Regions from separate parts of the Paenibacillus sp. plas6 genome, predicted to be linked through region 2. Evidence: riboswitches for the same ligand, from Rfam matches in the RefSeq annotation. Region 2 holds a riboswitch; each other region holds the start of a gene.

Region 1 (4,963 bases), 680 kb from region 2:
AACATCGTATCTGGCTTAAGTAAAATGAAAATTTCTCATTTTGTTTTCGCTACAACAATCGGCAATATGATCTATGGTTTTGTATTAGCCTCTATCTCATATGAGATTATTTCAGTATCACAGCAATATAAGTATATCTTCTATTTACTCATTGCATTTATAGCAATTATTGTTGTTCGGAAATTTATTAAAAAAAATGCAAGCAACAAATAAAAAAATAACTAACTCCTATATAGTTCAACGGAATATCGTGGGCTGTCATCTGTATTAACAACTGGGTAAGCCTGATTCACTGAAAAAACTCAGTGAAATCAAGGCTTGTAAAAATCATATGTTTTGATAACTCATTAGTAAAGATACCGACAATGCTACTAGCAATGTAGCGCAAACAAACAGAGTTAAAAAGGCATCAATTTTGGAGTAGGACGTCTTATAATAGTACGTTCGCGATTGATCCATACGAAACTGCTTTGCTTCCATAGCAATCGCCATGCGCTGCGCCCGACGAATACTTTGAGCAAACAACGGCACACTGTAAAGCTTTAACCTTTCGTAAATGCCTTTTATCCCTTTGGAAAAGGTTATCCCTCTTACCTTCAAGGCGTGCGACCTCGTTTGCCACTCTTCAATAACGTTTGGCACTAATCTTACTGTAGCGAGAAAACTGTATGCGTATTTGGCAGGAAAGCGAAATTGTTGCATTAGCGCATAAAATAATAATACTGGACGAGTCGTTAACAGAAGCACGAGGCTAATCATCCCAATAGCTAGCGACTTCGTTCCAATAATTAGTCCCGATCTCACGCTTTCTTCAGAGATCTTAATTATCCCCCATTGCCACAGCACATGCTCCCCTTTACCAAATAAAACTAATGTTAATGAAGAAGACAAAAATGTAAGCAGAAAAGGCAAGCAAAGAAGCAGCAATTTACGATAAGAAATTCCGCTAAATATAAATAAAAACACGCCGTATAAAAATGCCATAACTACTATAAAGCTAAGGTCACGACAGAAAAATAGCACCAGCATCGTTAAAAACATTAGCAAACCTTTCCATGCAGGATTTGCTTCGTGCAACCATGTTATTCTTTGTGGTGCAAACCATTCGAACAACGTCATTCTCCCTCCATTGTCCTGTAATGTCAGCAAAGGACGTCACGCTTAACCTTGTCATCCTTTGCTGCACAATTATGAGCGCCAAATCTTGCGTATTTCCTTTAAACGCCCTTTTTCAATGACCCATTCTTCAGTGGCAAAATGTTCGACCACGCGCCGATCATGCGTCACCATAACGATAGTTTTCCCATTAACTCTTAGCTGCTCTAAATATTCTAAAATCGCAAACGTATTGCGTGCATCCTGTCCGAATGTCGGTTCATCCAGCAGCAACACGGATGTCTGTCTAGACATTGCCGTTGCTACGCTCAATCTGCGCTTTTGCCCTAAAGATAAGTCATACGGATGCCGCTGGGGATCGAGATGATCCATATGGAAATATGTAAGCAGCCGCTGTACTTCCACAGCAATTTCTTCCTGTCTTTTTCCTTCCTTGACTAAAGGTAATGCTAATTCATCGAATAAAGAATCTGCCACAAACTGCATCTCTGGATTTTGAAACACCAGCGCTATTCCCTCTGGCACATGACGTTTTTTCAATTGCTCAGAAAACTCTTTCCCATGCAAAATATATTTCCCCGCAGTCCAAATTAACTGTGCTAAAGCAAGTAATAGTGTGCTTTTTCCTGCACCATTTTCACCCGTCACGGCAATCCAAGATTGTGCAGCGATATTTGCCATATCGATGTGCAGCTTGCATTGTTTGCCACGATACGCATCAAATTGTGCTAATGACAAAATTGATTCGTTGACCGAGCAACTATTATCGCTGCAAGCAATAAGAGAAAGACCCGCTTGTTGCCGATTCGCCTTGATCTCTTTCCAACGGGATGATTCCAAATATTCGTCCCAAACTGTAGGATACCATATTCCATACCGGACTAATGCTGATTTATGAGAACGAAACACCTCGCTCGGCGTGCCGTCTGCAAGAAGTCGCCCTTGTTCATCCAACATGATGATTCTGTCGATCCAGTCTAAAATCGCGTCAATTTTATGCTCAACCAAGATTACTGTACGATCATTTAGCGAATGTTTTATCGCTGCCCAAATTTGCTCAGTGCCTTCTGGATCCAGTAAAGCCGAAGGTTCGTCCAAAAACACAGTCATTGGCTTTAATAGCAATACAGAGGCTAATGCTAGTCTTTGTTTCATCCCTTGGGACAATTTTTGAATCGGAATATGAAGATTATCTAGCGATAGCCCTACCCAAGCGAGCACCTCACGCATCCGCGATTCCATTTCTTGTCGCGGCACTTGTAGATTCTCTAGCACGAAAGCAAGCTCTTCGTCCACACAGGGCATACAAAATTGAGTATCCGGGTCTTGAAATACAAATCCCCACGATTCAGGCAATTGAATATGGCTATATTTCAGCGGCACTTCGATGGAATTCGGAATTAAGCCGCACAGCACCTGCAATAACGTAGATTTTCCTGAACCGCTTGGACCTAAAATAAGCACTTTTTGTCCTTGAGGAATATGCAAGGTTAAATTTTGAAAATAAATGTTCGGTTCCCCGGGAAATTTTAACCGCAAATTTTCTACACTAAGGCAGATGTCGCAATCATGAATAATCATATTGTTCGATAAAGAATTACCCACATTTTGGGGCTCACGAACCTCACGATTTCCTTCGTGTACAGGAATTTCTTGAGATTTACTATTTGCAACTATCATGTTTGTTCCTCCTTGCCTAGCTATATCGCTAGATCCCCCTTGCATCGGAAGTAATCAATTACTGATCTAGTTGCTTATACTCATCTGGAGAAACAGGACGAATTAAGTTCGTTACTTTAGTAGCTTCAAGCGCCTTAATAATGTAATAAGCGAATATACCAGTGAAAATAAACGAGCTTACCACTCTTAATCCATATTTCACAGCTAGCGCCCAGGCTTCCAAATCCGCATAGCCGTAATACAGATCGAGCGAAAAACTTCCTAAACAAGACATCACTCCTGCAATTCCCGCTACTGCGATGTTATACGATTTGTAGCGAAATGCTGCAAATAATAGCTCGGCAGCCAGCCCTTGGACAAACCCGTATATTAATACTTCTACACCGTGTCCTATAACAGCAGACAGCCCAGCACCTGCTAAGCTAGCAAGCAAAGAGGCGCCCGGTTTGCGAATGAGCAGAAACGCAAACGGACCTACCATAAACCACATTCCGTAAACTAGCTGCTTCAATGTTGGCAAAATAGGTGAAAGAAACGTATAAAAGTCGTCCCAAAATCTCATAATTACTCCAAATACGATGCCCACCATAATCGTTACTAACACATCTGTAAATTTCCACTGTTTCATCAACATTCTCCTTTTCTTATCAAAATTACAAAAAGAAAAACCGTCCAGACATAGCTAGACGGTTTGATTGCACGGAAAATAAACGTTCTTCCATCACCCTCTCTACGCTGGTATTATCCAGATCAGATCAACCGGTCAGTAGCGGACTACAGCTACAATCTCAGCCTGATTCCCTCAAGCACCCGTATGTGGAAATTCTTATTCGATTGTTTATAAAGTACTACATTTTTTCATTTTTGACAACTATATTCATTCATATTTATGCGAAAAAAGTAAAAAAAGATTGAATTCTATCGTCCGCGCCATACGCTTTCTAGTGAATTTTGCTAGCTTTTGCAGCTATGGCTTAGACTTAGTGCATACTATTCATCGTTTTTCTAAGATCCGTAATAAAATTATTCATAGCAAGTGTAGAAGGACCAAAAAATCCTCCGCCATAACATAGCTTAATTGATTTTTTTACGAATGATGCAAAGCGATAGTCGCCCATCATCGTTTCATCAAATAAATTTCTTAATTGATGATTGTTAAAATTACAGAGGACCTGCCATAGTTCAAAGTCAGTTTCTAAGCATTCATTGTACCAGTTAACTGCTACAATGTTTAATAAAAGTTGTTTATCATTAATCGGATCGGCTGGATAAAAAACGCTCATCAATCATTACCCCGCTTTATGTTCAACGTATCGTTCAAAATCAATTCCCATTTTTAATAATGCTTCTATTAGTGTATCGGTATTGCCAAGCTCAAAATTATAAAAATCTACCAGCACTCGATTAGTAACTTGTATGAAACGTCCATTTCTTTTGTCCTGAACGAGATAATCTAAAATAAAACCGATGATTACACCTGTCGGTTCATTGGAAAGTTCTCTCGGGATACCATTGTTTTTTAGAAATAAATATAGCTGTTCGAATACATACTCTCTTTCCGTTTCAGTGCTTAATCTTCCGCTGCCAAATTTGTTTGACATTTCAGCTCGTGCATTTAATAATGTTTCTTCAGAACTACCAGTTAAAACAGATAAAGCCTTCAATAGAAATCCCATAGTTTTCTCCACCTTAATTGTATTTTGTCAAACAACAGGCCTTGAAATTAAACAGCATTTATTCTATTTCTCATCTGCATCTATTACTGTTTAATTTATAGTATTGCAATTTCCAAATAATTCTAAAATATATTTCCAATATATAACTTTTATTATATATCTAATATAAAGTAAACCACAAACTAATTTTTCCATTCAGTTAATCGTGGCATAAGACTATGGGGAACTTAATACTAAAATGATAGATTGTCAAGCTAAGTGCGACAACTCGTCCATAATCGCTTCGTGAGAAGTTTTCCAACCTAGACATTTACGTGGTCTATGGTTGATTAAATCTAAAGCACATTCAAGTTCAGCTTGATCTATCGTGTTTAAGTCGAACTTCTTAGGAAAGAATTCTCTGAGAAGCCCATTGGCATTTTCGTTACTGCCTCTTTGCCAAGATGAATAAGGATCAGCAAAGTAAACCATCAAGCCGTGTTCTTCTAACA
Region 2 (4,963 bases):
CCATAACAAAGGGGTGCTTATTATATTGTTGCCAAATGTCTTTAGCTGCATCTAACAATCTATCCACAGTTTTCATTAAAATCGTTCTCCTATATGACTTAAATTATTTTCTAATGCAAACTCACCAGTTAAATGAAATGTATGATGTATTGGACCATTTCCTTGTCCAAGATTGAGCATAGCAGCTAAAGCACCGGTAACATAATTTTTCGCCCGCTGCACAGAAGCAGATAGCTCAAAGCCTTTTGCCAAATTGGCAGCAATTGCGCTCGATAGCGTGCAGCCAGTTCCATGCGTATTCGAAGTTTCAATTCGCTTGCCACGGAACCATTGCAACTTCTGATTGGCATAAAGCAGATCATTGGCATCATTGACGCCATGGCCACCCTTTAGCAAAACCGAGCATTTGTAAGCTTCGCTAATCCATTGTGCGGCAACCATCATATCCTCCTCATCCTCAATCCTCATACTAGACAGCACTTCTGCTTCTGGTATATTAGGTGTGATAACAGTCGCTAGCGGCAGCAATTTTTCTTTTAGCATAGCAATTGCATCATCCTGCATTAGCTTAGAGCCAGAAGTAGAAACCATAACTGGATCAAGCACAACGTTTTTTGCTTTATAATAAATTAGGCGCTCAGCAATAACTTCCATTAGCTCCGAATTCGAAACCATCCCTATTTTTACTGCATCAGGAACAATATCTGTAAAAATCATATCTATTTGTTGCAGCAAAAATTGCGGAGATACTTCAACAATAGCGGTTACTCCTGTTGTATTTTGTGCAGTTAAGGCAGTAATTGCACTCATCCCGTAAACTCCGTTCATTGTCATCGTTTTTAGATCGGCTTGAATACCAGCGCCTCCACTGCAATCACTGCCAGCAATTGTTAATGCTGTTCTCATACTCATTCTCCTTGCCTTATAATTTACAAGTAAATGATTCCTTAAGAAACGGTATTATGTCTATTGACAGTCAGCTCAGCCAGCTTGCGAAGTTCGCGACATTCATGCTCAATATCCTCGGCAGCAAAAATAGCACTAACTAAGGCCACTCCATCAACCCCAGAATCTGCTAATTGCAGCATATTGCTTTTGTTAATCCCACCAATCGCAACTACTGGAAGATCTACGGCATGACAAATATCGCGAAGTGTCTGGAGAGTTACAGCTTTTGCATTCTGCTTGGTAGCAGTAGAAAAGACAGCACCTATTCCAAGGCAATCTGCTCCGTTACGAACAGCCTCTAAAGCTTCTTCAACGTTATGCACCGACACACCAATCATCATTCTGTCACCAACTAAAGACCGAACCTGCGAAACGTTCATATCCCCCTGGCCAACATGAATCCCATCTGCATTACACGAAATAGCAATTTCCACATTGTCATTAACAAAGAAAGGAACACCATATTGCTTACAGAGGTCAGCTATTTCTAGCGCTTCTGCCAAAAACGCTTCATAGCCGAGTTCTTTTTCACGAAGTTGCACACAGGTAACCCCACCTTTCAGGGCAGATTCTACTTGCTCATACAGACTTTGCTTACCGACCCAGGCTCGATCTGTAACTGCATAAAGTAACATATGTTTCTTATCGCACTTCATACTTTGCACCTTTCTCCAACTGTGTCGGTGTTAAATTATAAATGGCATCAATGATATAGTTTCTGCAAGATGCATTGCCATCCATAGGGGATAGTCGCAAATGAGCAAGTTCTCCTGCTATGCCCATCGCACAAACCGCCGCTGCAGTTGCTTGTAAAGGATGCTGTGGATTTGCTGCTAAAAACGATGCTATCAAAGCTGAAAGCTGACAACCAGTACCAGTTATCGAGGACATTATAGGATGACCATTGCGAATACAGTATGCTTGGTTTTCATTGGCAACAATATCGATTGCACCAGTTATAGCTACAACCGTTCTATGTTTTTGAGCAAATGCTTTTGCAAAACTAACCGCTTCGTCTAAATTCTCATCCGTTACTTTATCAGCTGCATCAGCATCGACTCCTCTGGTCGTTCCACTGCCATGAGCTAATGTTTTAATTTCTGAAATATTCCCGCGTATACAAGTGAATTGAACTTCCTCAAGCAGCTTAAAGGCTGAATCTGTACGCAATTTTGAGGCACCAACACCAACTGGATCAAAGACAACGGGATGTGCCAATTCATTTGCTTTTTTTCCTGCAGCCAGCATAGCGGCAAAGGTACTTTCGTTTAACGTGCCGAGATTAATATTAAGACTGCCACAAATTGCAGTAATCTCCGCAACTTCTTTCACATCGTCTGCCATAATCGGAGATGCCCCACAAGCGAGCACAATGTTGGCACAATCATTGACGGTCACATAGTTTGTAATATTGTGGACGAGCGGACCAGTCTTACGAACGTTAGTTAGCAAAATTTCAAACATTACATACACTCCTCTATCAATTTGAGATTTGAAGATTACTTGCAATCAGAACATTGCAACATGACCCTCTTTTACAGCAAAACAAGATAGAAAAGCGTCTTACTTTGTTCCAATGACCTTGGATTCTATGCACCTTCAGTAGCAAAAAAAAGGAGACACCTCGGGTGCCTCCTATGAAAAACTCCATCGATGACTTCCTACGGCGGCATTATCCGCATCAGGTTAAGGGTCGAAGGTCTCACCTTCCTCTCAGCCTGTTAAGACAATCTTGTCTTGTCTGCAAGCTCCCCTGCCAAATCTCTATTCAATTAAAAAAGGAGACACCTTGGGAGCGCCTCCTGAAAATAGTTCATCGACGACTTCCTACGGCGGCATTATCCGCATCAGGTCAAAGGGTCGAAGGCTTCACCTTCCTCTCAGCCTGTAAGACGATCATGTCTGCAAGCTCCCCTGCAATAATTTGTATTATACTGGCAATTTTACTATTTTTCAAGAGAAATAAAAAAGCCAGTCTCTGCACCATAGCAGAACTGGCTATCTAAACTTGTAAAATTTACAACTTTATTTATAATCATAATCTTTATTATTTGCTGGGGAGGATACTGCTTCTCTGATCACATATACAAACGCGCATACTAGAATACCTGTCAGAATGGCCATGATCATCACTCCATCATCTCATATATATTTAGTATATCACATTTCGTCATTGTTTAGTGGTCAATTTGTATTACGTTTACATTACAAATATTGATTGTTAGCTAAGCGGCATGCTTGTACCTCCTATTTCATATATATTTATAAGAATTAAAAATTAAGAGAATAGGATGTACCCGTATGTTAAAAATACTGTTCCGACCATTAAGTTTGCTTGGTATATTATCGTCAATAATCATCCTACTTATGCTTCTCTTTCCACAGCAGGCACTAAGCGCTTCGTTACGTGGTTTAGCCATCTGGTGGGAAGTTTTATTTCCTGCACTATTTCCTTTCTTTGTTATATCTGAACTTATGCTTGGCTTCGGTGTAGTGCACTTTTTCGGAAAAATTTTAGATCCGTTAATGCGACCAATCTTTCGTATTCCTGGCATTGGCGGCTTTGTCGTTACGCTAGGATATATTTCTGGTTATCCTGTTGGAGCAAAGTTAACAGCCCAATTATATGAGCAACGCTTACTAAATCGACGTGAAGGTGAGCGCTTAGTAGCCTTTACCACCTCCTCTGACCCGATTTTTTTAATTGGTGCGGTTTCAATTGGCTTCTTTGGACAGGCAAAACTGGCAGTTATCCTAGCTGCTGCTCATTATATTGGGGCATTAATTGTAGGTATTCTTATGCGGTTTCATGATGTAAGCGAAGAAGAGAAGAAGGCATTCAATAAGTTAGCAACTAAAAGCTTTGCTGGTCAATATCAACGCAGCCTGCTACATCAAGCTCTGCACGCGATGCATGAGGCAAGACTGCTGGATGGCCGATCGCTGGCTGTCATTATTCATCAAGCAATCAATTCTGCGTTACGTCTAATGATTGTTGTTGGCGGATTAGTCGTGTTCTTTTCTGTCGTTCTTCAGTTATTGTCTGATGCTAAACTTTTAGCAACGATGATTGTTGCATTAGAGCATTTGTTTCAATTGCTGGGAATTTCTCCGCTCATAGCAGAAGGCATTATTCCAGGCGTATTTGAAGTTACGCTTGGTGCGCAACAAGCCAGTTTAACTGCACTTCCTTTGCAGCATCAAGCAGCGCTCGCTGTTGCAGTGCTTTCTTGGGGCGGACTTTCAGTGCATGCGCAAATTGCCAGTATATTAAGTCACACCTCGATACGATATACTCCTTTTCTATTTGCTCGGCTTCTGCACTGCATTGTTTCGGTCATTTTATTGTATCTCCTTTGGAATTGGCTAGGACCCAGCTAAAGAAGTTATTACACCTTGAACATTGCTTTCATTTCAGCTATGCTTTTATATGTACAAGGAACATGTAAAGGAGCTTATTACATTGAAATATGCTGTTATCGATCGCGGAGACTCTTTATCCAAGGAATTAGCGCAATCCTTCATCAAACTCGCAAGTGAAAAAGGTCTTCAGCAGGATCAGCAAAAGCCGAATATTGTCCTGTCCATTGGCGGAGACGGAACGTTATTGGAAGCCTACCATTATTATTTAGATCAAATTGAGCATGTTGCTTTTGTCGGAATCCATACTGGACATCTTGGCTTTTATGCCGACTGGAAGCCTCATGAGCTGGAGCTACTTGTAGAGAAAATGAGTACTATTGAACCGAATATCGTTCAGTACCCATTAGCAAATATTGAGCTTGTTACGCAATCAGGCACTTATCAGTACTATGCGCTAAATGAGTTTACGCTTAAAGGCGTCGACAATACAATGGTCGCACAAGTGAATATTAATGGTGAGCAGTTTGAAATGTTTCGTGGAGATGGCATTGTTATTTCTACTCCTACCGGTAGCACTGCATACAATAAAAGCTTGGGAGGATCGATTGTTCATCCAACTATTGAATCTTTGCAGATCACTGAAATCGCCTCG
Region 3 (4,963 bases), 630 kb from region 2:
CTGCATCAACCTGCTGCAAGCCGCCAATTAATTGAAAAAGCGTCGTTTTGCCGCTGCCAGAAGGACCTATTATAGAGACAAATTCCCCATCTTGAACAGTAAGATTAATATTGTGCAGAACTTCATGTCTCGTTCCTTTATTAACAAATGCTTTACTAATTCCAACTAGTTTAAGCATTAGGAAACCTCCTTCTTAGGGCGCCAGCGCACGATAAGCTTTTCAATTAAAGCTACTAACCAAAACATTAGCAAACTTGTAAAAACAATTAATACTACTGCAGCAAAAACACGTTCTGGCATATAGCCACGTGATGAAAGAATCATATAGCCGCCTAAGCCAATTTTAGGGGATAACCATTCTGCAACAACTGCAGTCAGTACGCTATACGATGCCGCAATTTTCAAGCCGCTAAATAAACTGCTTAATGAGCCAGGAAGCTCTAAATGTCGAAACTGCTGCCATTTATTACTGCCAATCATCCCCATATAATTTTTCAGATGGTGATCAACTTGGGCTAATCCGCTTAGCATTGCAATACTGATTGGGAAAAAGCACACTAACGTAATTAATAAGATTTTTGGCAATATCCCGAAGCCAAGTAACATTGTAATAATTGGCGCAATAACAATAACCGGAATATTTTGCGATAAAATTAATACTGGATACATCGCATTGCGAAATAACGGTAGAAAATGAAGCAGCATGCCCAGTAAAATTCCAAATATAGCCCCGCAAGCAAACCCAAGCAAGGTAAGGCGAATCGTGGCAAGCCAATGCTCCTGCAATCTTCCCCAGCCTGTCCCTATTTCCTTTATTACTTCGATTGGTGAAGGTATGAGCCATCGGTCAACAAGCTCAATTCGAACGACAAGTTCCCATAAAATAAAAAGAATTGCAATCATAACAATTGGCGGAACAATTGTCCGCCAAATTGATTTTTTATTGTCCATTTGGATACTTCTCCAATAGCTTTTCCATTGATACGCCTTGCGGGTTATAGGAGATTTTAATTTGCGATAATGCCCCAGGACAGCCTGCTTCTATCATTGCTTCATGCATGCGCTGAACGATCGATAATAGCTCAGCTAGATCGCCCTCTATCGTTGTTTCTAGTGGGGCAACACGATATGGCAAGCCAGATGCTTTAATAATTGCGATAGCTTGATCAACATATGGAATTACACTTTCACCGTTATTTGTCTTAGGAATCATTTGGATACTTAACAATGCGTTTGCCATCATAATCACTCCTCTAACTAATCCTCTAACTAAATTACCTCTTTTAAGCTTAAACATTCCTTATTATTCTGGTAAAAACTCATTAGTAAACGCTTTTTCCGCTTCAAGCTCACCTTCAAGCAAGCCATTGCTATACATCCAGTTCGCATAACCTTGCCATACTTCTAACTTTTGCTCGCCCCAACGTTTTGCATCATCCTGATAACGTGGACTTAACCATTGCTGACTTGCCTTAACAAGCTCTGGATTTAAATCTGGCTCTGCTGCAATTAAAACATCCGCCGCTTCCTCTGGATTGTCAATGCTGTACTGATAACCCTTTGCAACCGCGGCAACAAAGCGTTTCACTAAATCAGGATTGTCAGCAATTAGCTTTTCGCTCGTAACGACGATCGGTGTGTAATAATCTAAATTCTCATTATAATCCTTCATATAAATCATATTAAGATCAACGCCGCGTAGCTCAGCTTCTATTCCAGTCCATGCATAAAAAATCCATGCAAAGTCAATATCACGTTCAATTGCTGAAAAAAAGTCACTGTTGCCCATATTTATAATGTTTAATTTGCTAAAGTCAGCATCAGTAGCTATCATTAATGATTCAATAGTCGCTTGCTCAATTGGCGAACCCCAACCTCCATAGCGCATACCTTCAAATTGCTTTGGAGTTTCAATTCCTTTCGCTTTAGGTGAAGCAAAGCCTGAAGTATTATGTTGAATAATTGCAGCAAGCGAAACAACTGGTAAACCAGCAATCCGCGCTAATGTGACGTTTTCTTGATAGCTAATTCCAAACTCAACATTGTCTGATGCAACATGTGCATCTGCACCACCATCTGCTGGAGCAATAAATTCTACCTCTAGCCCTTGCTCAGCAAAATAGCCAAGATCACGTGCAACATATAATCCAGTATGATTCGTATTTGGCGTATAGTCCAGCATTAAGCGTACTTTTTGCAGTTCTTCATTTCCCCCTTGCTGCTCGTTGACATTAGTTGCAGATTCTGCTTGCTTAACATTTTGCTCTTTGTTGTTAGCACCACCGTTGCCACAAGCCGCTAAAAGCATAATTAGCGCTGTGATTAATAACGATTTCAAAGCTACGTTTTTCATCTCTCTTCTCCACTTCCTTTTTTTCTATTGCTGTCCAATTGAACAGTTAGTACCGAGCATCCCTACGAAAAAAGGCATCCTTCACACCAGGAAGGATGCCTGTAACAAGCAATCTTCACATGATATTATGCAGAAAATAGAATTCCTCTTTTTCTCCACAATCATGCAAAACAGTGCATATTTACTATGCCGAATTTCGCCAAATTTCATTAATACGGCAAAATAAAAATCGACATAGAAAATGACTGCCGATTTAGCAAGTGCACATTTCCTACGCTGGTATTATCCAGTTCAGGTATCACGGTCGAGAACAAAACAGTTCTCCTCTCAGCCAAGTATTCTTAGCTCCCGAAGTGACTATTCAATTGGTCAAGCTTCCCACATTATAACAAATAAAACTAAGGTTGAATACCCCCTAAATTTTTAGGACTTTGACCAGCACTTTTAGCTTTTACGGTTAATAGACTAATACAAGGAGATTTTAACGTAGCACGTTTCAATTTGATATATAAAGGGTGATGATGTTGATATCTATCAGCTTATGCATGATCGTAAAAAATGAAGAAGATGTACTTGAGCGCTGTATTAACAGTGTTAAGCCTGCCGTTGATGAAATCATTATTGTAGACACTGGATCTACAGATTCTACTAAGGAAATTGCAGCCGCACTTGGCGCAAAAGTATATGATTATGAATGGACTAATCATTTTGCTGCTGCACGTAATTACAGCTTTAAGCAAGCGACCAGTGATTATATTCTATGGCTCGACGCAGATGATGTGCTTATGCCAGAGGATTTAGAGAAATTAATCGAGTTAAAAAAACAACCTGGATTTGATTATGATACAGTAACGATGAAGTACCATCTTGCGTTTGATGATGCTGGAAAACCAACCTATAGCTACCGCCGTAATCGTCTTGTAAAGCGAAGTAATAATTTTCAATGGATTGGTCCAGTACATGAATATTTAGCTGTCTATGGAAAAACGTATCATTCCGATGTTGCCGTTACCCATCGAAAAATTCGACATTCAACTGATCGTAACATCAATATCTACTTAGCGCGCTTGGAGCAGGGAGAATCTTTTTCGCCGCGTGATCAGTATTATTTTGCCAATGAGTTACGTGAACACGGGCGCTACGAGGAAGCGATTGAGTGGTATGATAAATTTCTTGATGGCAAACGAGGCTGGATCGAAGACAATATTAATGCTTGCTCACGCAAAAAATTTTGCTATATCAAACTAGGCAATTACGATATGGCATTACGCAGCCTACTCCGTACACTAGAATATACCCCACCACGTCCAGATTTCTGTTGTGAAATGGGAGGAATCTTTGCAGATTTAAGACGATATAATGAAGCGATTTATTGGTACAACCAAGCACTATTTACTTCACAATACAATTCTGATATGAGCTTTCATAACCCTGCTACAGCAACCTGGCTACCTCATTTACAGCTAACTGTTTGCTATGACCGAATAAAAGATTACGAAAAAGCAGTCGAGCATCATAAGAAAGCAAAGGAGTTAAATCCTAAACATCCAAGTATTGTCTATAACGATAATTACTATAAAAATAAAGGGTTACTAAAAGATTAATTTAACTTAGACTGGCGTTAGCCAAGCAAAATTAGAGTTAACGCCAGTCATTACATAAAGCCTGGTCCAAATCCCTCATCAATAAACCCTTTTTCATTGTTTTTTCGAGAAAGCATTACTATAATAATGAAATAAGTAAAATAATGTATAGTTATTTTTGTCATAGAAGGGTTTAATGTCAAATGAATATTAATACAGAATGGTATCGTATCTTTTTAAGTGTATCGAAGACTAAAAATTTAACGAAGGCTGCCCAGCAATTACATATTACCCAGCCATCTGTCAGTTATGCGATTAAACAGCTTGAGCAGAACCTTGGAGTTACTTTAATAACTCGATTATCTAAAGGTGTAAAATTGACTCAAGAAGGTCAAATGCTTGCTGATTATGTTGAGAAAGCTTTTCATCAGTTTGCAGCAGCAGAGAACTCTATCCAAATGCTAAAGCAATTTAAGATGGGCTATATTCGCATAGGTTCAAACGGTGCAATTATAAAAGATGTGATCTTACCAGTACTGGACAAATTTCATATTGAATACCCCGATATACGTATTCAGCTATTGCAGTCACAAACAAATGTAATCGTCGAGCAAATTAAGGAAGGCAAACTTGATGTAGGATTTGTTTATCAGCCAATTCGTGACTCTGAGGTTGTCATTACTCCGTTAAAAACTATTGAAAATTGCTTTGTCGCAGGCGGCAAGTTAAAACATTATGGCGATGAGCAACCGCTCTCGATTCAACAGCTGACAAATCTTCCTTTAATTTTGTTATCTGCAGGCAGCTTAACGCGCAATATGCTTGAAGTGTGGTTTGCTGCCCAAGGCTACACGATTAATGCAGATATAGAATTAAACAGCATTGATATGATGGTGGAGTTTGCAAAACGAGGATACGGAATAGCTTTTGCTACCAAATCAATGGTACAGCAGGAGATCGCGCGCGGCGAGCTTGTGGAACTAAAAACGGAGTTGCCGCTGCCTAAACAAGAGTTGTGCATTGTTAC

Evidence for each region. A riboswitch is a leader RNA that binds a small molecule or an ion and turns the genes downstream of it on or off. The one in region 2 is predicted to bind thiamine pyrophosphate.
Region 1: linked by a shared signal. The riboswitch ahead of AC2TDL_RS12455 (ECF transporter S component) and the one ahead of thiM (hydroxyethylthiazole kinase) in region 2 are both predicted to bind thiamine pyrophosphate.
Region 3: linked by a shared signal. The riboswitch ahead of AC2TDL_RS17975 (ABC transporter substrate-binding protein) and the one ahead of thiM (hydroxyethylthiazole kinase) in region 2 are both predicted to bind thiamine pyrophosphate.

The regions. Positions count from the first base shown of each region.
Region 1 is NZ_CM170151.1:2,755,766-2,760,728, reverse strand. Features, by position in the region: gene AC2TDL_RS12470 (TVP38/TMEM64 family protein) at 1-213, shown strand, start outside; gene AC2TDL_RS12465 (energy-coupling factor transporter transmembrane component T family protein) at 328-1,119, opposite strand; gene AC2TDL_RS12460 (ABC transporter ATP-binding protein) at 1,189-2,796, opposite strand; gene AC2TDL_RS12455 (ECF transporter S component) at 2,855-3,424, opposite strand; TPP riboswitch at 3,507-3,620, opposite strand; gene AC2TDL_RS12450 (hypothetical protein) at 3,777-4,079, opposite strand; gene AC2TDL_RS12445 (hypothetical protein) at 4,086-4,472, opposite strand; gene AC2TDL_RS12440 (IS30 family transposase) at 4,722-4,963, opposite strand, start outside.
Region 2 is NZ_CM170151.1:3,432,841-3,437,803, reverse strand. Features, by position in the region: gene tenA (thiaminase II) at 1-76, opposite strand, end outside; gene thiD (bifunctional hydroxymethylpyrimidine kinase/phosphomethylpyrimidine kinase) at 76-906, opposite strand; gene thiE (thiamine phosphate synthase) at 948-1,604, opposite strand; gene thiM (hydroxyethylthiazole kinase) at 1,591-2,412, opposite strand; TPP riboswitch at 2,590-2,713, opposite strand; TPP riboswitch at 2,756-2,874, opposite strand; gene ylbJ (sporulation integral membrane protein YlbJ) at 3,250-4,329, shown strand; gene AC2TDL_RS15210 (NAD kinase) at 4,412-4,963, shown strand, end outside.
Region 3 is NZ_CM170151.1:4,067,076-4,072,038, reverse strand. Features, by position in the region: gene AC2TDL_RS17990 (ABC transporter ATP-binding protein) at 1-178, opposite strand, end outside; gene AC2TDL_RS17985 (ABC transporter permease) at 178-951, opposite strand; gene AC2TDL_RS17980 (thiamine-binding protein) at 941-1,240, opposite strand; gene AC2TDL_RS17975 (ABC transporter substrate-binding protein) at 1,304-2,353, opposite strand; TPP riboswitch at 2,604-2,715, opposite strand; gene AC2TDL_RS17970 (glycosyltransferase) at 2,899-3,957, shown strand; gene AC2TDL_RS17965 (LysR family transcriptional regulator) at 4,140-4,963, shown strand, end outside.